4 regions of the Pseudomonas monachiensis genome follow, and region 2 is predicted to be linked to each of the others. Evidence: predicted binding sites of a transcription regulator. Region 2 holds the regulator's gene; each other region holds the start of a gene.

What was found. Region 2 encodes sigma-54, which starts transcription at its own class of promoters, with help from an activator protein. Its sites were predicted from a motif close to ANTGGCATNNANNTTGCTNT; they were not measured.
Region 1: glnK (P-II family nitrogen regulator) is a predicted target of sigma-54. The motif match lies at 2,133-2,152, and genes of this name have one in related genera.
Region 3: glnA (type I glutamate--ammonia ligase) is a predicted target of sigma-54. The motif match lies at 2,110-2,129, and genes of this name have one in related genera.
Region 4: ACMDB8_RS06905 (flagellar basal body rod protein FlgF) is a predicted target of sigma-54. The motif match lies at 4,446-4,465, and genes of this name have one in related genera.

What each region holds. Positions count from the first base shown of each region.
Region 1 is NZ_CP178857.1:5,992,081-5,997,328, reverse strand. Features, by position in the region: gene ACMDB8_RS27095 (hypothetical protein) at 1-283, opposite strand, end outside; gene ACMDB8_RS27090 (HigA family addiction module antitoxin) at 476-739, shown strand; gene ACMDB8_RS27085 (BRO-N domain-containing protein) at 751-1,275, opposite strand; gene ACMDB8_RS27080 (accessory factor UbiK family protein) at 1,679-1,939, opposite strand; gene glnK (P-II family nitrogen regulator) at 2,348-2,686, shown strand; gene ACMDB8_RS27070 (ammonium transporter) at 2,722-4,059, shown strand; gene ACMDB8_RS27065 (secondary thiamine-phosphate synthase enzyme YjbQ) at 4,273-4,698, shown strand; gene sutA (transcriptional regulator SutA) at 4,800-5,123, shown strand.
Region 2 is NZ_CP178857.1:849,628-854,875, forward strand. Features, by position in the region: gene ACMDB8_RS03660 (HPr family phosphocarrier protein) at 1-109, opposite strand, end outside; gene rapZ (RNase adapter RapZ) at 125-982, opposite strand; gene ptsN (PTS IIA-like nitrogen regulatory protein PtsN) at 985-1,449, opposite strand; gene hpf (ribosome hibernation-promoting factor, HPF/YfiA family) at 1,462-1,770, opposite strand; gene ACMDB8_RS03680 (RNA polymerase factor sigma-54) at 1,845-3,338, opposite strand; gene lptB (LPS export ABC transporter ATP-binding protein) at 3,564-4,289, opposite strand; gene lptA (lipopolysaccharide transport periplasmic protein LptA) at 4,289-4,837, opposite strand; gene lptC (LPS export ABC transporter periplasmic protein LptC) at 4,824-5,248, opposite strand, start outside.
Region 3 is NZ_CP178857.1:258,274-263,521, forward strand. Features, by position in the region: gene ACMDB8_RS01135 (cupin domain-containing protein) at 8-430, opposite strand; gene glnA (type I glutamate--ammonia ligase) at 609-2,015, opposite strand; gene thiI (tRNA uracil 4-sulfurtransferase ThiI) at 2,344-3,798, shown strand; gene typA (translational GTPase TypA) at 3,938-5,248, shown strand, end outside.
Region 4 is NZ_CP178857.1:1,551,684-1,556,931, reverse strand. Features, by position in the region: gene flgJ (flagellar assembly peptidoglycan hydrolase FlgJ) at 1-944, opposite strand, end outside; gene ACMDB8_RS06920 (flagellar basal body P-ring protein FlgI) at 956-2,044, opposite strand; gene flgH (flagellar basal body L-ring protein FlgH) at 2,072-2,767, opposite strand; gene flgG (flagellar basal-body rod protein FlgG) at 2,820-3,605, opposite strand; gene ACMDB8_RS06905 (flagellar basal body rod protein FlgF) at 3,651-4,391, opposite strand; gene ACMDB8_RS06900 (sigma-54-dependent transcriptional regulator) at 4,655-5,248, opposite strand, start outside.

The DNA.
Region 1 (5,248 bases), 1.1 Mb from region 2:
ACAGACCACATAGTTTCTGTTCGTACCAGATGGCCAAATCCAGTCCCTTGGCATCTTTGCACTTCCAGTTCGACACGCTTTCCCATGGGAAGAGTGCAGCTTCCAACCACGGGAGGCAGGCAGTAATCGCAGCTGGAGTTATTGGGTCGAACCTAACCGCCTCGGTGTTGAGTTTCCTGGCCCGAGATTTACAGTCCTTGACGAACATTTTATATGCGAGCTTTCGTGCATCTGATTTGTAAGTCTGGTTTCGAAGTTCGGTGCCTTTTCCTTTTCTTCTCATTGCTGGCGTCTATCGAGTAACAAGGCGAAAAGCGTAAAGAAAAGGGTGAGGACTGATAAATCAGGCCGGAGCGCCGCTTTTTGTAGGACCCTGCCGAGAAAGATGAAGGACGTCGGTGAAAGAGCGTGGATGGTCTTGCCGGATGAAGGTTGCTGCTTATGATCTCGCTGAATGCAGCCTTAGGAGGCGTGAATGAACAGGAATGGGATGCGCCCGATTCATCCTGGCGAAATTCTCAGCGAGGAGTTTTTGAAGCCACTGGGCGTTACAACCGATGCTCTGGCTCGCTCGTTGAACGACCCGGAGGCGGAAATAAGCGATGTTGTGAATCAGCGGAGCGGTGTCAGTGTTGGTCTGGCGCAAAAGCTATCCATCAACCTGAACACCACGCCCGAGTTCTGGCTGAATCTGCAATCGACCTACGAGTTGCGCTCGGCCCAGATCGAGCGTGGTTGAACGTTAAATATTCAAAGCGACTGCAAGACGAGTGAAGCCCGCTTCCACCACGGTTTTACCGGGCGTCTTGCCTGCTCCTGCTCTGTCATCATCTGCGGCACATCCTGCAACCGAATCCACGGCTGGTTGTTCCAGTGCAGCAGGCTCAACGACATTTCCGGCCAGTTGAGCAGGCTCAGTTGCGGGCGTTCGGTTGTGGTGGGGTATTGGGCATCTCGCAGGGCGGGAACAACTTCGTGGGTGAGCCATTCACGCAGAGCTCGGTACTCGGGGCAGTAGTGGTAGACCAGTAATGCGTAGACGCCGGATTCGCTGACCAGCAGGGTGTTTTCGATATGTCCGTGGATGAGGGTTTTGGCTGTTTGGTATTGGTCGGGGTCGAGTTTTCGGACTTGGCGGTCGTTGAGGTAGATGCGTAGCAGTCGCCCTAGGTCGCGGGCGCTGAACCAGGGTTGGTTTTGTATAAGGAGGGCGTGGAGGTGGAGTTTGTGGCGGGTGAAGACTTGCGGAATCAGGTAAGCATCATCTCGATTCATTGATACAGCTCCTTTTGCTTAAGGGCTGCCGGCAATTGTCGCCAAACAATTGGGTGGCAGTTGTACGCGGGTTGGCGAACCGGAGCAAAAGGAACCCGGCAGACCCGGAGATCTCCCACGCACAACCGCCATGACTTGCGTCGATGGTCGTCATGCTCCTTTAGCTTCCGGGTCGCCAAACCCAGTGCTGAACATTCAGCTGAGGGTGAGCTTAGGAACCGGAGATCTGCGGCGCAATCGGACGGCGGTGTGATGTTTGTAGGACGTTGCCGGGATTGTTGCGGGGCTTGCGATCAAAAGATCACAGCCTGCGGCAGCTCCTACAGGTGAAGTGCAAGGTCGTGCCGACCTTCAATCGCGAGCAGGCTCGCTCCCACAGGGGGACTGCATTTCACATCAGAATTTATTCAGTCGGCGGATTCAGCTTCGCTTCCAGCTCCGCCACCTTCGCCTCAAGGCTCTCCAGCCGAGCCCGCGTGCGTGCCAGCACGACCATCTGGCTATCGAATTCTTCCCGGCTCACCAGATCCAGTTTGCTGAAGCCGCTCTGCAGCAGCATTTTGAACTGGCTTTCGATTTCAGCTTTCGGCAGAGGCGTGTCGCCGCTGAAGAGGCGGGAGGCGGTGCCGGTGAGGGCGTCGAGGAAGTCTTTTGGCGCGAGCATGGGCAATGTCCTGGAAACAATGACGGGCAGTGTATCACGCAGTGTCTATAGTCATTTGCGCGGGCAAGGGATGCACACTTTTCGCGCATGGGGACGGACGGTGTCGCACCGTTGTTGTGCGTATCGCGTCGGGTGTTGTTGCGAAGTAGCAGTCATCTGCGGGTAAAGGCTTGAAAACAGTAGTTTTTGTGGAGATGGCAAGCTTTCTGCTTAGACCCTGATGACCCATGCACTGATGCAGTCACTGTGACGAACGCAGTGCGCCAAGCGAAGCGGGGGAGTGTTTCGTGAGGAGCGTCGGACGGGCAGGTCAGGGCCGACGATGCGTTACAAAGCCAGGCACTGCGCTTAGACTTGAGACGGGTTTGTTTTCCTGGGGCAAGTCCACCAATTCGGGAGAGAGTTTTCATGAAGCTAGTCACTGCCATCATCAAGCCGTTCAAGCTGGACGACGTACGCGAGTCGCTGTCCGAGATCGGCGTGCAGGGCATTACCGTCACTGAAGTCAAAGGCTTTGGTCGGCAGAAGGGTCACACCGAGCTGTATCGCGGCGCGGAATACGTGGTCGATTTCCTGCCCAAGGTGAAGATCGACGTCGCCATCGACGACAAGGATCTGGACCGGGTAATCGAGGCCATCACCAAGGCTGCCAACACCGGCAAGATCGGTGACGGCAAGATCTTCGTGGTCAATCTGGAACAGGCGATTCGCATCCGTACCGGCGAAACCGATACCGACGCAATCTAAGCCGCCACAAACCCAACGCCCCAGGAGAAAACAATATGACTCTGCGTAAATTCGCAGGGCTAGGAGCCCTGTTGTCCATCGTAATGCCCAGCCTTGCTCTGGCGGCAGACGAAGTGGCGGCCCCAGTCCTCAACTCCGGCGACACCGCCTGGATGATGACCTCGACGGCCTTGGTGCTGTTTATGACCATTCCCGGCCTCGCGCTGTTCTACGGCGGCATGGTTCGGTCGAAAAACATTCTTTCCGTGATGATGCAGTGCTTCGCCATTACCGGTCTGATCAGCGTCCTGTGGGTCATTTATGGCTACAGCATCGCGTTCGACACCACGGGCATGGAGCAAGGCGTCGTCAACTTCAACTCGTTCTTCGGCGGCATGGGCAAGGCATTCCTCGCCGGCATCACGCCAGCCAGCCTGACCGGCCCTGCGGCGCTGTTCCCTGAGGCGGTATTCGTCACCTTCCAGATGACCTTCGCGATCATCACCCCGGCGCTGATCGTCGGTGCGTTCGCCGAGCGGATGAAGTTCTCCGCGATGCTGGTGTTCATGGGCATCTGGTTCACCCTGGTGTATGCGCCGATCGCACACATGGTCTGGTCCGGCAACGGCGGCCTGATGTGGGACTGGGGCGTGCTCGATTTCGCCGGCGGTACAGTGGTGCACATCAACGCCGGTGTGGCTGGTCTGGTTGCCTGCCTGGTGTTGGGCAAGCGCAAGGGCTTTCCGACCACGCCGATGGCTCCGCACAACCTCGGTTACACCCTGATGGGCGCGGCCATGCTGTGGGTCGGCTGGTTCGGTTTCAACGCCGGTTCCGCCGCTGCGGCCAATGGCACCGCCGGCATGGCGATGCTGGTAACTCAGATTGCTACCGCCGCTGCCGCACTGGGCTGGATGTTTGCCGAGTGGCTCACCCACGGCAAGCCTAGCGCACTGGGCATCGCTTCGGGCGTGGTTGCCGGTCTGGTGGCAATCACCCCGGCTGCCGGCACTGTCGGCCCGATGGGCGCGCTGGTAATCGGTCTGGCGGCTGGCGTGGTGTGCTTCTTCTGCGCCACCACCCTCAAGCGCAAGCTCGGCTATGACGACTCCCTGGACGCCTTCGGTGTGCACGGTATCGGCGGTATCCTCGGCGCAATCCTGACCGGTGTGTTCGCTGCTCCGTCCCTGGGTGGCTTCGGCACCGTGACCGACATCGCCGCGCAAGTGTGGATTCAGTGCAAAGGCGTGGGCTTCACGGTGATCTACACCGCGATCGCTACATACATCATCCTCAAGGTGCTGGATGCGGTCATGGGCTTGCGTATCAACGAAGAAGAAGAGGCGGTCGGCATCGATCTGGCGCTTCACAACGAACGCGGCTACAACTTGTAAGCAAGCGCTAAAAAAACTGCCCGGCTTGCCGGGCATTTTTTTGTCTGGAATTTGTTGTTGAAGGCTGGGCTGAAAGGTTTTTTCCTACAGGTTTTACGATGTTTACGTCGGGTGTTTTTGTGCAGCCAAAGGCTTACAGGATTGAAGGAATATTAGGGCCTTTGTTTTTTTCCAGAGCGCGCTAGAATGCGCCCCGAACGTGCGGAGAACTGTATGTGGCAACAGACTCTGATTACCTTGCGGGCGAGGCCCCGGGGCTTTCATCTGGTAACGGACGAGTTACTCGCCGGCCTGCCTGAACTCAAGGCGTGTCGGGTCGGTCTGTTGCATTTGTTGCTGCAGCATACCTCGGCGTCGTTGACCATCAACGAGAACGCCGATCCGGCGGTACGTCGCGACTTCGAACGATTTTTCAATCGTCTGATCCCACAAGGAACAGACGGCTATGAGCATAACGACGAAGGCCTGGACGACCTCCCGGCGCACTTCAAGGCCAGCGTGCTTGGCTGTCAGCTCAGTTTGCCGATTTCGGCAGGCCAGCTGGCGTTGGGGACCTGGCAAGGCGTTTATCTGGGCGAGCACCGTGATCATGGCGGTGCCCGTAAAGTCCTCGCCACCGTACACGGTGAAGAGGCATAGCCGCTGGTCAGCAGCGGCTGTTGAATTTTTTCCTGCTGCCTTCGACAGAGGGCAAAGCTGGGCTATAACTAATCTGCTTTTCGCAAGTCATGAGGTAGAACATGAGCGACGATGATCTGGAAAACGACGACCTCGAAGTAGGCGACGACGACGAAACCGAAGAAGGTCTGGAAGCAGCGGCGGAAGACGTCGCTGAAGACGACGGCAGTGATGCGCCGGTTCCGGCTGCCAAAGGCAAGGCCAAGGCAGCGGTATCGGTCGATGAATTGCCAAGCGTCGAAGCCAAGAACAAGGAACGCGATGCTCTCGCGCGGGCCATGGAGGAGTTTTTGGCCAAGGGTGGCAAGGTGCAGGAAGTGGAGGCCAATGTGGTCGCCGATCCGCCCAAGAAACCGGACAACAAGTACGGCAGCCGGCCTATCTGAGCCTGCTACCCGCTTGCTGAAAAAGCCCGCCGTCGCTGCGGGCTTTTTCATGCCTGAAACAAAAATATGAAACCTGTGGTGATCCCTGTGGGAGCGGCGGTGCGGCGATCCCACATTGGTTCTGT
Region 2 (5,248 bases):
GACCGGCCCGGATCTGGCACGGGAACTGACCCGCTACCCCAACGAATTTTGCAGAAGCGCGAGCGTGCAGGCCCAATTTATTGATGATTTCGATTTCCAGAGCAGGCATCGCGATGTGAATCCTTTAGCTGAGGTCGCGGTGGCGGACCTGGACGTTCTTCAGGGATTGTTGCAGCGTCTGCCCCAGACGCTCGGTCAGGTAGACGGAACGGTGATGTCCGCCAGTGCAGCCAATGGCAATGGTGACGTAGGCGCGGTTGCTGGCGGCAAAACGAGGCAGCCACTTTAGCAGGTATGTGGAAATGTCCTGAAACATCTCTTCGACATCCGGCTGTGCCGCCAGGTATTCGGCAACCGGTTGATCGAGCCCGGACTGCTCGCGCAATTCCGGTTTCCAGTAAGGGTTTGGCAGGCAGCGCACATCGAAAACCAGGTCGGCGTCCACCGGCATGCCGCGCTTGAAGCCGAAGGACTCGACCAGGAAGGCAGTTCCCGGCTCGGGCTGATTCAACAGGCGCAGTTTGATGGCGTCGCGCAGCTGGTACAGGTTCAGGCTGGTGGTGTTGATCTTGAGATCGGCAAGGTCGGCAATCGGCCCGAGCAGGGCGCTCTCAACGTTGATGGCTTCGGCCAGCGAACGGTTGGCGTTGCTCAGGGGGTGGCGTCGGCGGGTTTCCGAGAAGCGCTTGAGCAGGGTTTCTTCGTCGGCGTCCAGATACAGCACATCGCACTGGATGTGGCGGGCACGGACTTCCTCGAGCAGGTCGGGAAAGCGTGACAGGTGGCTTGGCAGGTTGCGCGCGTCAATGGAAACGGCGACCAGCGGCTGCAACATCTCGGTATGAACCAGGGCGCGCTCGGCCAGCTCCGGCAGCAGGCCGGCGGGCAGGTTGTCGATGCAGTAGTAGCCGTTATCCTCAAGTACGTTGAGGGCGGTACTTTTACCTGAGCCGGAACGGCCACTGACGATGATCAAGCGCATGATTACTGACCGTTTTGCTCGTTCAGGACAACCTGATACAGGGCTTCGTTACTTGCAGCACTACGCAGCTTTTCACGCACGTCCTTGCGGTCGAGCATGCTGGCGATCTGTCGCAGCAGCTCAAGGTGCGCATCGGTGGCGGCTTCCGGGACCAGCAGCACGAACAGCAGGTCAACCGGCGCACCATCGATGGCGTCGAAATCGATAGGGGCGTCCAGGTGCATCAATGCACTGATGGGCGAAACACAGCCCTTGAGACGGCAATGTGGAATGGCGATGCCGTTACCAAACCCGGTGGAACCGAGTTTTTCACGAGCAATCAGTGCCTCGAAGACATCTTGCATCTCCAGGGCCGGCACTTCGCGGGCGATCAGATTGGCAATTTGTTCGAGGGCTTTCTTTTTACTGCCTCCCGGCACGTTCACCAGGGAACGGCCGGGGGTCAGGATACTTTCAAGTCGGATCATGGGTAGGGAGTGTTAACGACCGGTTGCGCCCTGTAGGAGGCTCTGGGTCTTTTCCTTATGCTTTTTGAGTTGTTTATCCAGCTTGTCGGTGAGTGCGTCGATCGCGGCGTACATATCGGTATGCTCCGCGTTGGCGACCACTTCATTCCCGGGAATATGCAGCGTGGCTTCGATTTTCTGCTTCAGTTTTTCGACGGTCATCGTGACCTGCACATTAGTGATCTTGTCGAAATGTCGCTCCAATCGTTCGAGTTTTTCGCCGATGTAGGTGCGAAGAGGTTCGGTCACTTCCAGTTGGTGTCCACTGATGTTGACTTGCATACAGCTTCTCCTTCGTTGCCAGTGCATAAAGCGGTAGACCAGATGATCTACCACTGGAACGCTGTGGCGTGGCCCTACATCAACCGCTTGCGTTCGCTCGAAGGCGCGATCCCGAGGGATTCGCGGTACTTGGCGACGGTGCGGCGAGCCACCTGAATGCCTTGTGCCTCCAGTAAACCAGCGATCTTGCTGTCACTCAACGGCTTTTTCTGATTTTCCGCTGCAACCAGTTTTTTGATGATCGCCCGGATCGCCGTGGACGAGCATTCGCCGCCTTCGGAGGTGCTTACGTGACTGGAAAAAAAGTACTTCAGTTCATAAATGCCCCGGGGGGTGTGCATGAATTTCTGGGTGGTCACCCGTGAAATCGTCGATTCATGCATGCCGACCGCTTCGGCGATGTCATGCAGGACCAGCGGCTTCATGGCTTCGTCGCCGTACTCCAGGAAGCCGCGCTGATGCTCGACGATCTGGGTGGCAACCTTCATCAGGGTTTCATTGCGGCTCTGCAGGCTCTTGATGAACCAGCGGGCTTCCTGCAGCTGATTGCGCATGAAGGTATTGTCGGCGCTGGTGTCGGCGCGGCGCACGAAACCGGCGTACTGGGCATTGACCCGCAGCCGTGGCACCGACTCCTGATTGAGTTCCACCAGCCAGCGCTCGTTGTCCTTGCGCACGATGACGTCAGGAACGACGTACTCGGCTTCGGTGGACTCGATCTGCGAGCCCGGGCGCGGGTTTAGGCTCTGGACCAGCTCGATGACCTGGCGCAGTTCGTCTTCCTTGAGCTTCATGCGGCGCATCAACTGGCTGTAGTCACGGCTGCCAAGCAGGTCGATGTAATCGCTGACCAGGCGCTTGGCTTCGGCCAGCCAAGGGGTCTTGGCAGGCAGCTGGCGCAATTGCAGCAGCAGGCATTCACCGAGGTTGCGGGCGCCGATGCCGGCTGGCTCGAATTGCTGGATGCGGTGCAGGACGGCTTCGATCTCGTCCAGTTCGATGTCCAGTTCCGGGTCGAAGGCTTCGAGGATTTCCTCGAGGGTTTCGTCCAGGTAGCCCTGATTGTTGATGCAGTCGATCAGGGTCACGGCGATCAGGCGATCGGTGTCGGACATCGGGGCCAGGTTCAGTTGCCACAGCAAGTGGCTCTGCAGGCTTTCGCCGGCCGAGGTGCGGGTGGTGAAGTCCCACTCGTCATCATCATTGCTGGGCAGGCTGCTGGCGCTGGTCTGGTAAACGTCTTCCCACGCGGTGTCGACGGGGAGTTCGTTGGGGATACGCTCGTTCCAGTCACCCTCATCGAGGTTATCAACCGTCGGGGCGCTTTCCTGATAGGAAGGTTCCTGGATGTCAGTGTTGGGCTTTTGTTCGGCGTTGTCGGCCAAGGGATCGGAATTGTCGAAGTCGTCGCCTTCTTCCTGGCGTTCGAGCATCGGATTTGACTCCAGGGCCTCCTGGATTTCCTGTTGCAGGTCCAGGGTCGACAATTGGAGCAGGCGGATGGCCTGTTGCAGCTGCGGTGTCATCGTCAGCTGCTGGCCCATTCTCAAGACTAGCGATGGTTTCATGGCAGGGGCTTAACACCTTATTCGCCGGCGCACATGCGCCATCCACTACAGGGCGCCGGGGCGCCAAACTTAAGCAAATTATATGCCTGAAACTAAAGGGTTTGCCTAGAGCGCTGTAACAATAAAAAACTATAAAGCGGTGTTGCTGCGCTGCCCTTGTTGAGGGCTGACCACGCTTGTCGGCACGGTGAGTGCCCGGGCGATGGCCTGGGCACGACTCAGTGCTTACAGGCGGAACTCATGGCCCAGATACACTTCCTTGACCAGGTCGTTGGCCAGGATGGTCTCTGCGTCGCCCTCGGCGATCAGTTGGCCGTCATTGACGATGTAGGCGGTTTCACAGATATCCAGGGTTTCACGAACGTTGTGGTCCGTGATCAGCACGCCAATGCCCTTGGCCTTGAGGTGGTGAATGATCTGCTTGATGTCGCCGACCGAAATCGGGTCCACGCCGGCGAAGGGTTCGTCGAGGAGGATGAATTTCGGGTTGGTGGCCAGGGCGCGGGCGATTTCCACGCGACGACGCTCGCCGCCGGACAGGCTCATGCCCAGGTTGTCGCGGATGTGGCTGATGTGGAATTCCTGCAGCAGGCTTTCCAGTTCCTTGCGACGGCCGGCCTTGTCGAGTTCCTTGCGGGTCTCGAGGATGGCCATGATGTTGTCGGCCACCGACAGCTTGCGAAAGATCGATGCTTCCTGCGGCAAGTAACCGATACCGGCCTTTGCGCGGCCGTGCATCGGCTGGTGGCTGACGTCCAGGTCATCGATCAGGACGCGGCCCTGGTCGGCTTGCACCAGGCCGACGATCATGTAGAAGCAGGTGGTCTTGCCGGCGCCGTTCGGGCCAAGCAGGCCGACGATCTGGCCGCTGTCGATGGACAGGCTGACATCACGCACGACCTGGCGGCTCTTGTAGCTCTTGGCCAGATGCTGAGCTTTCAGAGTTGCCATTACTGGGCCTTTTTCTCGTCGGTTTTCTTCTTCGGCTGGATCACCATGTCGATACGCGGACGCGCCTCGGTGACCTTGCTGCCTGTAGCGCGACCGGCGCTGGCGAGCTTCTTGTCGGTGTCGTAGACAATTTTCTCGCCTTGGGTGACGTTGTTGTCCTTGTCGACAACTTTGGCCTTGTCGATCAGTACGACGCGATTTTGCGCGGCGTGGTACTGGATCGTCACGCCCCAGCCCTGCACGGGCTTGGTGTCGCCAGCCGTTTGCAATTGCTCGAAGTACGCCAGGTTGCCCACCGAGGTCACTACGTCAATGTCGCCAGTCGGGGTGCGGGTGATGGTAACGGTGTTGCCTGTCACCTTCATCGAGCCTTGGGTGATGATCACGTCACCCTTATAGGTAGCAATACCTTGCTTGTCGTCCAGTTGGGCATCGTCGGCCTGGATGCGGATAGGCTGCTGTTGATCTTCCGGCAGAGCCCAGGCGCTCACGCTTCCCAGTGCTGCGCCCAGACTGAGCAAAATCGGGAGGGTTTTAACGAGCCTCATACTGTCCTCTTACGTTCGATAGCAGGTGTATCCTGCTTTCTTTCAAATACGCTTTCATTCCCTTGCCAGTCGATACACCGCCAGCGCCGTCGATTCTAACGTCTTGCTCGGTCTGCGCATATTGCTGCTGCGGGAACACGGTCATGCGGGTGCTGGTGATCAGGGTTCTACGGTTTTTCTCGTCGAAACGCGTGATGCGCACGTCATCGATCAGTTCGACCTGCGTGCCATCAGGATTGACCTCGCCGCGCAGGCTCTGGACGTGCCACGGGAATTCAGTGCCGCGGAACACATTCAGGTCGGGGTTGGTCAGCAATGTCACCTCGGTCGCCTTCAGGTGCTCGACCTTGTCGGACACCAGATCATATTGCAGCTTGCCGTCGGGCAGGTACTGCACGCTGTGGGCGTTGA
Region 3 (5,248 bases), 590 kb from region 2:
GCAAGGACTACTCCGCCAATGGAATGCCTTCGCTGCCAGCATAGAACACAACAAGTTCTACCGGTTCATCGCCGGTGACGCCGCGATGGGTGATGTTGACCATTTCGGCCAGCGCTTCGCCTGGTTTGATACGCCGGGTCTGGCCGCTGTTCCTGTCTTCGACTATCAGCTCGCCAGAGAGGATGTAAGCCGCGTTGGGAATCGGATGAGTGTGCCAGGGGAGTTTGCTATTGGCAGGGATCGTGAGTTTGAGCACGGTCAGTTCGGGCGCGGCGTCCGGGTAGCGAATGTAAGGTGTGTTATCCCACGACTTGCTGCTTTGCAGCAGGATTTCCCGTTTGATTTCTGTCGGCTGGGGGATTGTGTTGCAGCCCAGGAGGGCGAAGGTGGTGAGAGCGGCCAGTAGCGTCTTGAGTGGGAAGGTTTTCATCATTCCATCCGTTGATTGCAGGTAGTGAGCAGGCTACGAGTCATTCAAGTTGGTTGATGCCGGACGATGCCGTGTGTGCCCGAGGAGATGTCGGGTTTCATTGTCGGAAGTTGCCCACAAAAAAGGCCTCCCGAAGGAGGCCTCTTTTTGTCACGCCGCGTGTTGCGACGCTACCGGATCAGCAGCTGTAGTACAGCTCGTATTCCAGTGGGTGTACGAAGGTACGTACCTTGATTTCTTCTTCGCTTTTCAGGGCGATGTAAGCGTCGATGAAGTCGTCGCTGAAAACGCCGCCTTTGGTCAGGAACGCACGACCTTTGTCCAGCTCTTCCAGGGCTTCTTTCAGGCTGCCGCAAACTTGTGGGATCTCTTTGGCCTCTTCAGGCGGCAGGTCATACAGGTTTTTGTCAGCAGCGTCGCCAGGGTGGATCTTGTTCTGGATGCCGTCCAGGCCAGCCATCAGCAGTGCGGCGAAGCACAGGTACGGGTTGGCAGCCGGATCCGGGAAGCGTGCTTCGATACGGCGGGCTTTCGGGCTCGACACGTAAGGAATACGGATCGAAGCGGAGCGGTTGCGAGCCGAGTAGGCCAGCATCACTGGAGCTTCGAAGCCTGGAACCAGACGCTTGTAGGAGTTGGTTGCCGGGTTGGTGAAGCCGTTCAGGGCCTTACCGTGCTTGATGATGCCGCCGATGAAGTACAGGGCGGTGTCGGACAGGCCGGCATAGCCTTCGCCTGCGAAGGTGTTCTTGCCATCTTTCCAGATGGACATGTGTACGTGCATACCCGAGCCGTTGTCGCCGTACAGAGGCTTAGGCATGAAGGTCGCGGTACGGCCGTAGGCATCGGCAACGTTGTGCACGACGTACTTCAGGGTTTGGGTTTCGTCGGCTTTCTTCACCAGGGTGTTGAACTTGACGCCGATTTCGTTCTGTCCGGCAGTCGCCACTTCGTGGTGGTGAACTTCGACGGTCAGGCCCATTTCTTCCAGTGCGTTGCACATGGAGGTACGGATTTCGTGGTCATGGTCGAACGGCGGAACCGGGAAGTAGCCGCCTTTGACGCCTGGACGGTGGCCTTTGTTGCCGCCTTCGATGTCCTGGTCGGACATCCACGAACCTTGTTCGGAGTAGATCTTGAACATGGAGCCGGAAATGTCGGACTTGAACTTCACCTGGTCGAAGATGAAGAACTCTGGCTCTGGACCTGCGTATACGGTGTCACCGATAGCGGTGGCTTTCAGGTGCTCTTCGGCGCGCTTGGCGATCGCACGTGGGTCGCGGTCGTAGCCTTGCATGCTCGAAGGTTCGATGATGTCGCAGACCAGGATCAGGGTCGGTTCTTCGGTGAACGGATCCAGGACGGCGGTGGAGTCGTCCGGCATCAGGATCATGTCGGAGGCTTCGATGCCTTTCCAGCCAGCGATGGAGGAACCGTCGAACATTTTGCCGACTTCGAAGAAGTCGTCATCCAGCGCATCGCGAGCCGGCATGGTCACGTGGTGCTGAGTGCCTTTGGTGTCCGTGAAGCGCAGATCAATCCACTTGACGTCATGATCTTTGATGAGTTGAACCGACTTCGACATAGTGTCCTCCGGGTGGCTTCGGGCTAGTAGTGGATGCCCTTAAATGTGGGTGATGCCGGCGCGAATACTCTGCCAAGGCAACCTGCCTCACAAGGGAGCAAATTGCATGCCAGTGCCCCAGCATGGGTTTTTTGCCCCAAAAACACGCTTGCGGGGGCATATTGCGCTTTAAAGCAGAAAATCTCGCCCTGTAATGTGGCGCCGCTTCCTACAAATGACCTGTTTTGGTGCGCGCGAAACCTTCTGCACATTAACTGGTTAAACCTTGAGCAATTTCCGCTATAATCCGCGCCCCCCTTTTTCGGCAGGCCATGCGCGCGCTGTTTCCATGAAATTAATCGTAAAAGTCTTCCCCGAGATCACCATCAAGAGCCGCCCGGTACGGATGCGTTTCATCCGTCAATTGGCCAAGAACATCCGTGCCGTGCTCCGCGATCTGGACCCGGCCGTGGTGGTGAACGGCGTGTGGGACAACCTCGAGCTGGAAACCCGTGTCAGCGACCCAAAGGCCTTGAAGGAGATGGGCGAACGCCTGAGCTGCATGCCGGGCATCGCGCATTTCCTGCAAATCGATGAGTACCCGCTGGGCGATTTCGACGACATCGTTGAAAAGTGCAAGCAGCACTACGGTGATGCACTGGCCGGCAAGATCTTCTCGGTACGTTGCAAGCGCGCCGGCAAGCACCCGTTCAGCTCGATCGATATCGAAAAATATGTCGGCAGCCAGTTGCGCCGTCAGTGTGGTGCCGCCGGGATCGACCTGAAAAAGCCGGAAATCGAAGTCCGGATCGAAGTTCGCGACCAACGGTTGTTCGTGATCCACAGCCAGCACAACGGCATCGGCGGATATCCGCTGGGCGCGCTGGAGCAGACCCTGGTGCTGATGTCCGGTGGCTTCGACTCCACCGTGGCGGCCTACCAGATCATGCGCCGCGGCCTGATGGCGCATTTCTGCTTCTTCAATCTGGGCGGACGTGCCCACGAACTGGGCGTCATGGAAGTCGCGCATTTCATCTGGAAGAAGTACGGCAGCTCCCAGCGCGTGCTATTTGTCAGTGTGCCGTTCGAAGAAGTGCTGGGCGAAATTCTCGGCAAAGTCGATAACAGTCATATGGGCGTAGTATTGAAGCGTATGATGTTGCGCGCTTCGTCCCAAATTGCCGATCGACTGCACATCGACGCACTGGTCACCGGTGAGGCGATCTCCCAGGTGTCGAGCCAGACGTTGCCGAACCTGTCAGTGATCGACTGCGTGACCGACAAACTGGTCCTGCGCCCACTGATCGTCGCGCACAAGCAGGACATTATCGACACGGCCAACGAAATCGGCACCGCCGATTTCGCCCGGCACATGCCGGAATACTGCGGCGTCATCTCGGTCAATCCGAAGACCGCGGCCAAGCGCCATCGCGTCGAGCATGAAGAGAAAGAATTCGATATGGCGGTACTCGAGCGTGCGCTCGAAAACGCCAAGCTGGTGCCGATCGATCGCGTGATCGATGAACTGGGCCAGGATTTGCAGATTGAAGAAGTCAGCGAAGCGCTGGCCGGTCAGATCGTCATCGACATCCGTCACCCGGATGCCGCTGAAGACGACCCGCTGGACCTCGCTGGCATCGAGGTACAAACGATGCCGTTTTATGCAGTTAACGCTCGTTTCAAGGAACTGGACCCTACTCGCCAGTACCTGCTGTATTGCGACAAAGGCGTGATGAGTCGCCTGCATGCCCACCATTTGCTCAGTGAGGGGCATGCCAATGTGCGCGTTTATCGACCGAGCTAAGTGCCCGGGGCTGTTTGCCTGTGGCCTGCGTCACCGGCCCCCCGATGCCACCGTCAAGCTGTAACGGCTTTCACGGACGCTACTGTTAATCGCTGCCAAGACTTGTCAGCACACCGAATCCTCTGATCGAGATACACAAGTGATCGAAAATCTACGCAACATCGCCATCATTGCCCACGTTGACCATGGTAAGACCACCCTGGTAGACAAACTCCTGCGTCAATCCGGCACCCTGGAGCGCAACGAGCTCAACGACGAGCGCGTGATGGACTCCAACGACCAGGAAAAAGAGCGCGGTATTACCATCCTGGCGAAAAACACCGCCATCAACTGGAACGGCTACCACATCAACATCGTGGACACCCCGGGCCACGCCGACTTCGGCGGCGAAGTTGAGCGCGTAATGTCGATGGTCGACTCCGTTCTGCTGCTGGTTGACGCTCAAGACGGCCCTATGCCGCAAACCCGTTTCGTGACCAAGAAGGCTTTCGAAGCCGGCCTGCGTCCGATCGTGTGCATCAACAAGGTTGACCGTCCAGGCGCGCGTCCGGACTGGGTTCTGGACCAGATCTTCGACCTGTTCGACAACCTGGGTGCCACCGAAGAACAGCTGGACTTCAAAGTCGTCTACGCCTCGGCCCTGAACGGTATTGCCGGTCTGGACCACACCGAAATGGCTGAAGACATGACCCCGCTGTACCAGTCGATCGTCGACAACGTACCGGCGCCGGCTGTTGACCGTGAAGGTCCGTTCCAGATGCAGATCTCCGCACTGGACTACAACAGCTTCCTGGGTGTTATCGGTGTTGGCCGTATCGCTCGTGGTCGCGTCAAGCCGAACACCCCGGTTGTCGCTATCGGCGCCGACGGCAAGAAGCGTAACGGTCGTATCCTGAAGCTGATGGGTCACCACGGTCTGCACCGTGTGGACGTTGAAGAAGCTGCTGCAGGCGACATCGTATGCATCAGCGGTATGGACTCGCTGTTCATCTCCGACACCCTGTGCCACCCGGACACCGTTGAAGCGATGAAGCCGTTGACCGTCGACGAGCCAACCGTTTCCATGACCTTCCAGGTAAACGATTCGCCATTCTGCGGTAAAGAAGGCAAGTTCGTGACTTCCCGTAACATCAAGGAACGTCTGGACAAAGAGCTGCTGTACAACGTTGCACTGCGCGTTGAAGAAGGCGACTCGGCTGACAAGTTCAAGGTTTCCGGCCGTGGCGAACTGCACCTCTCGGTACTGATCGAAACCATGCGTCGCGAAGGCTTCGAAATGGCTGTAGGCCGTCCGGAAGTGATCATCCGTCTGGTTGACGGCGTGAAGCACGAACCGTTCGAAAACGTCACCATCGACCTGCCGGAAGAATCCCAGGGCAAGGTGATGGAAGAGATGGGCCTGCGTAAGGGCGACCTGACCAACATGGTGCCGGATGGCAAGGGTCGTGTA
Region 4 (5,248 bases), 700 kb from region 2:
CTGCTGCTGCCGTCCTGGGCACGCATTACCGACTTGCCCCAGCCGGTTTCCAGGGCCGCCTGAGCCACCAGGTAACGTGGATCGACCCCAATCCGTGCGGCGGCCTCCTTGGCCATCGGCAGCATGGTGTTGACGAACTGGTCGGCGGAACTGAAGGCTTTCTTCGCCGGCGCCAGCGGAATCTGCGCCATGGCGCGACCGTAGATCTGCATGCCTCCAGAGGAGGATTGTTGCGCGGTCGCCAGCCAGTCGCCGTTGTACAGCGGCCCCGTGCCGGTGTTCGTCGTGCGCTCTGGCAAGGCTGTCCGGTTGAGCATCGTGGTGGCAGCGGTCGTCGCCGAAGGCACCAGCCCGGCCAACAGCCGGTCAGCCAGTTTCGGTGGCAGTGCCAGGCGTCGCTGATTGATCAGCGCCATGTCATTGCGATGAGCACCCTCGCCCGCCTCTTGTGGCGTATGGATTGAGCGCGAAGCCCACAACGGACGCTGGCCATTGACCCGCGACAACGGGCCATTGATTGCCACCGTGCCGGCCGCCACCGGCGTCTGCACGGCGGCCTTGGCAGCCTCTTGCTTGGCCAGCGATGCAGCGGCCGCCTCGCCCGGCGCCAATGGCTTGTTCTTCGACATCTGGCGCATCAGCACGTCCGCCAAACCAATACCACCGCCCTCGCGGGACATGGAAACGGCCAGCTGCTGATCGTACATTTCCTGGTACTGCTTGGCCGCCGGCGTGTTCATTGGATTGTCCTGCCCCAGCGCTTCGGTTGCCGAGCGCATGGACTTGAGCATCTCACCGAGGAACAGCGATTCGAACTCCTGCGCCACCTTGCGCATATTGCCGTCGCTGTTCTTGTCGCCGACCTTGAGCTGATTCAGGCGATTGAGGTCCGAATAGGAGCCCGAATCGCTGCTGCTGACCAGACCGCTCTTGCGCATATCCACGATGGCCGTCCTCAGATCACGATCAGATCGGCTTGCAGGGCGCCGGCCTGCTTCAGCGCTTCGAGGATCGCCATCAAGTCACCCGGTGCCGCGCCAACCTGGTTCACCGCCCGTACGATTTCGTCGAGGGTGGTGCCGGGGCCAAACTTGAACATCGGCTTGGCTTCCTGCTGGGCGTTGACCTTCGAACGGGGTACCACCGCCGTCGTGCCATTGGACAGAGGGCCGGGCTGGCTGACGATCGGGTCTTCGGTAATGGTCACGGTCAGGCTGCCGTGGGTCACGGCGGCCGGGGAAACCTTGACGTTCTGGCCGATCACGATGGTGCCGGTGCGGGAGTTGATGATGACTTTGGCCACCGCCTGGCCCGGATCGACTTCGAGATTTTCCAGGATCGACAGGTAATCGACGCGCTGGCTCGGATCGAGCGGCGCGGTCACGCGAATCGAACCGCCGTCGATGGCCTGGGCCACGCCAGGGCCGAGCATGTTGTTGATCTTGTCGACGATGCGCTTGGCGGTGGTGAAGTCAGAACGGTTGAGGTTCAGCGTCAGGCTGTTGCCCTGGTTGAAACCGCTCGGCACCGAACGCTCCACCGACGCACCACCGGGGATGCGACCGGCCGACGGAACGTTGACGGTAATCTTCGAGCCGTCTCGCCCTTCCGCATCGAAACCGCCGACCACCAGGTTGCCCTGGGCCACCGCATAGACGTTACCGTCGATACCCTTGAGTGGCGTCAACAGCAAGGTGCCGCCACGCAGGCTCTTGGAGTTACCGATGGATGAAACAGTGATATCGACCTGCTGACCCGGCTTGGCGAACGCCGGCAAATCGGCACTGATCGACACCGCCGCGACGTTCTTCAACTGCACGTTGCCCGAACCCGGCGGCACCTTGATGCCGAACTGCGAGAGCATGTTGTTGAAGGTCTGCAGGGTGAACGGGGTCTGCGTCGTCTGGTCGCCGGTGCCGTTTAGCCCGACCACCAGGCCGTAGCCGATCAATTGGTTGGAACGCACGCCGGAAATGCTGGCGATGTCCTTCAGGCGCTCGGCTTGAACGTTGAACGCTGCGGACATCAGGAACGCAGCCATCATGAGACTTCTGAAATTCAACGTAGCCACCTAGAAAGGGAACAGCGGGCTGAGGAAGAAACGGTCGAACCAGCCTGGCTGACTCGCATCGGCAAACGAACCGGTGCCCGAGTAGGTGATGCGCGCATCGGCGACACGGGTCGACGGCACGGTATTGTCGGTGGCGATGTCATCGGCGCGAACCAGGCCGGCAATCCGCACCAGCTCGTCGCCGGTATTGAGGGTCATCCACTTTTCGCCGCGTACCGCGATGATGCCGTTGGGCAACACATCGGCGACGGTGACCGTGATCGAACCGGTCAGGGTGTTGCCCTGAGCCGCCTTGCTGTCACCCTTGGTCGCGCGGTCACCTTCGTAGCTGGCACTCAGGCTCAGGTCGCCATCGCCGAACGGGTTGTTGGTGGTGGCGCTGCTGCCGAACAGCGAACTCAGGCCGATGTTGGCCTTGCTGTTCTTGCCAATTTGCGAGTTGGCGTTTTTGCTGGCCTGGGTCCTTTCGTTCAGGGTGATGGTGATGATGTCACCGATCCGGAACGCCTTGCGGTCGGTGTACAGGTTCTGTTCGAAACCGGCCTGATAGATCGAGCCATTGTTCGCGGCCGCCGGCAACGGCGTGCGCGGCAACACCGGAGCGTAGTAAGGGTCATTGGGCTTGGGCGTCGCAGGTACGCAACCTGCGAGCGCGGTGATCCCACTCAGTGCCAGAACAAATACATAGCGATTCATGACCCTACCTCACGGTGTTGCAGGCGGCCCAATGGCCGCCACATAGACTTGATTACAGATTCTGCGTTACGAACGAGAGCATCTGGTCGGCGGTGGAGATCACCTTGGAGTTCATCTCGTAGGCGCGCTGGGTGGTGATCATGTTGACCATCTCCTCAACGGTGCTGACGTTGGACGTTTCCAGGGTGTTCTGCAGCGTGGAGCCGAAACCGTTCAGGCCCGGAGTGCCGACTTGCGGCGCGCCGCTGGCGGCGGTTTCCAGGAACAGGTTGTTGCCCACGGCCTGCAGGCCGGCCGGGTTGATGAAGTCGGCGGTTTGCAGGTTGCCGATCACCTGGGCTGCCGGGTTGCCGGCAACGGTGATGGACACGGTGCCGTCGCGGCCGACCGTGAAGGTCTGCGCTTCGTTCGGAATGACAATGGCCGGCTCCAGGGCAAAGCCGCTGGCATTGACGATCTGGCCGTTGGAGTCCAGGTGGAACGTACCGTCACGGGTATAGGACGTGGTGCCGTCCGGTTGCAGGATCTGGAAGAAACCGCGACCGTCGATGGCCATGTCCAGCGGCTGCTCGGTGGTTTGCAAGCTGCCGGCGGTGAAGTTTTTCTGGGTGCCGACGATGCGCACACCGGTACCCAGTTGCAGGCCCGACGGCAGTTCGCTGTCCTGGGTCGACTGGGCGCCAGGCTGGCGCTTGATCTGGTAGAGCAAATCCTGGAACTCGGCGCGGTCACGTTTGAAACCCGTGGTCGACACGTTGGCCAGGTTGTTGGAAATGGTCGTCAGGTTGGTGTCCTGGGCGGACAGACCTGTCTTGGCAACCCATAGAGCCGGAAGCATTCGATTCTCCTCGTGCGCCTGTTTTACGGCGCGACGTTCTGGTAATTAGCTGATCTGCAAGACCCGAGCCATGGCCTGGTCATCGTCTTTGGCGGTGTTCATCATCTTGATGTGCAGCTCGAACTGCTTGGCCAAGGCCAGTACCGAGGTCATCTCTTCCACGGCATTGACGTTGCTCGACTCGAGGAAACCGGACACCAGCTTGACGTTGGCATCGGCCTGCGCCGGTTGGCCGTCCTTGGTATGGATCGAACCATCCAGACCCTTGGTCATGTTCTTGAGGTCCGGGTTGACCAGCTTGATGCGGTCGACTTCCGCCATCACCCGGGGACCTTCGCCCAACGCACGGATGCTGATGGTGCCATCCTCGCCGACTTCGATCTGCTGCTCCGGCGGTACGGCAATCGGCCCGCCATTGCCTATGACCGGCATGCCGTTGCCGGCGCGCAACACGCCCAGGGCGTCAACGTTCAGGCTGCCGGTGCGCACGTAGCTTTCAGTGCCATCGGGCGTCTGCACGGCAATCCAGCCGTTGCCTTGCACGGCAACGTCGAGGTCGCGACCGGTTTCCACCAGTGAACCAGGGGAGAAATCCGTGCCCGGGCGTTCGGACATGGCAAACGCACGCGCCGGAAAGCTGTCACCGAACACCGGCATCGAACGGGCTTGCTCCAGGTCTTTCTGGAAACCGTTGGTGGAGATGTTCGCGAGGTTGTTGGCATGAGCCTTTTGCGCCAGTGCATTCTGGCTGGCGCCGGTCATTGCCACATAAAGGTACTTGTCCACAATTGTTCCTCTGCCTGCCGGACGTTTGCCGTCCACTGCTGTACTGCTGAGCCATAAGCAATTTGCAGACCAACTTGTTTTTGGCAGCGCGAGGCCCGGCAAACAGGGGACTTTGAGGAATCAGAAGGGAATGGTGATTTGTATCAGAGACGAAAAACCGGCGGTGTCATGCCGCTTCGCGGCAACGGATCAAAAGATCGCAGCCTTCGGCAGCTCCTACAGGGTTCGACGTAGGAGCTGCCGAAGGCTGCGATCTTTTGATCTTAAATGCTGTTGTCCTTACCCACCTCATACTCACGCAACTTGTTGGCAATGGTGGTATGCGAAACCCCCAGGCGCTTGCCCAGTTGCCGACTGCTCGGATGCTCGGAATACAGCCGCTCCAGCACCGCCTTCTCGAAACGTCCAACGATCTCGTCCAGCCCTCCTTCCAGCGAAAAGTCGCCAAGGGGCTGACGCACGCCATAGTCCGGCAAACGAATGTGCTCGGCCTTGACCGTGCCGCCGTCGCACAGGGAAACCGCCTGGAACAGCACGTTCTCCAGTTGCCGTACGTTACCCGGCCAATGGTAATGACTGAGCCGCTCCATGGCCGCCGGGGCCAGTTTCGGCAGCGGGCAACCAATCTGCCGGCTGGCCTGGTCGAGGAAGTGCTCCACCAGCGGCGTCAAACCGTCGAGGCATTCGCGCAACGGCGGGATGTGCAGCGACAACACATTCAAGCGGTGATAGAGGTCCTGGCGGAACTCGCCGCGAGCGCACAATTCGGACAGGTCGACCTGGGTCGCGCAGATCACTCGCACGTCGAGGTAGACCTCTTCATCACTGCCTACACGGCGGAAGCAGCCGTCCTGCAG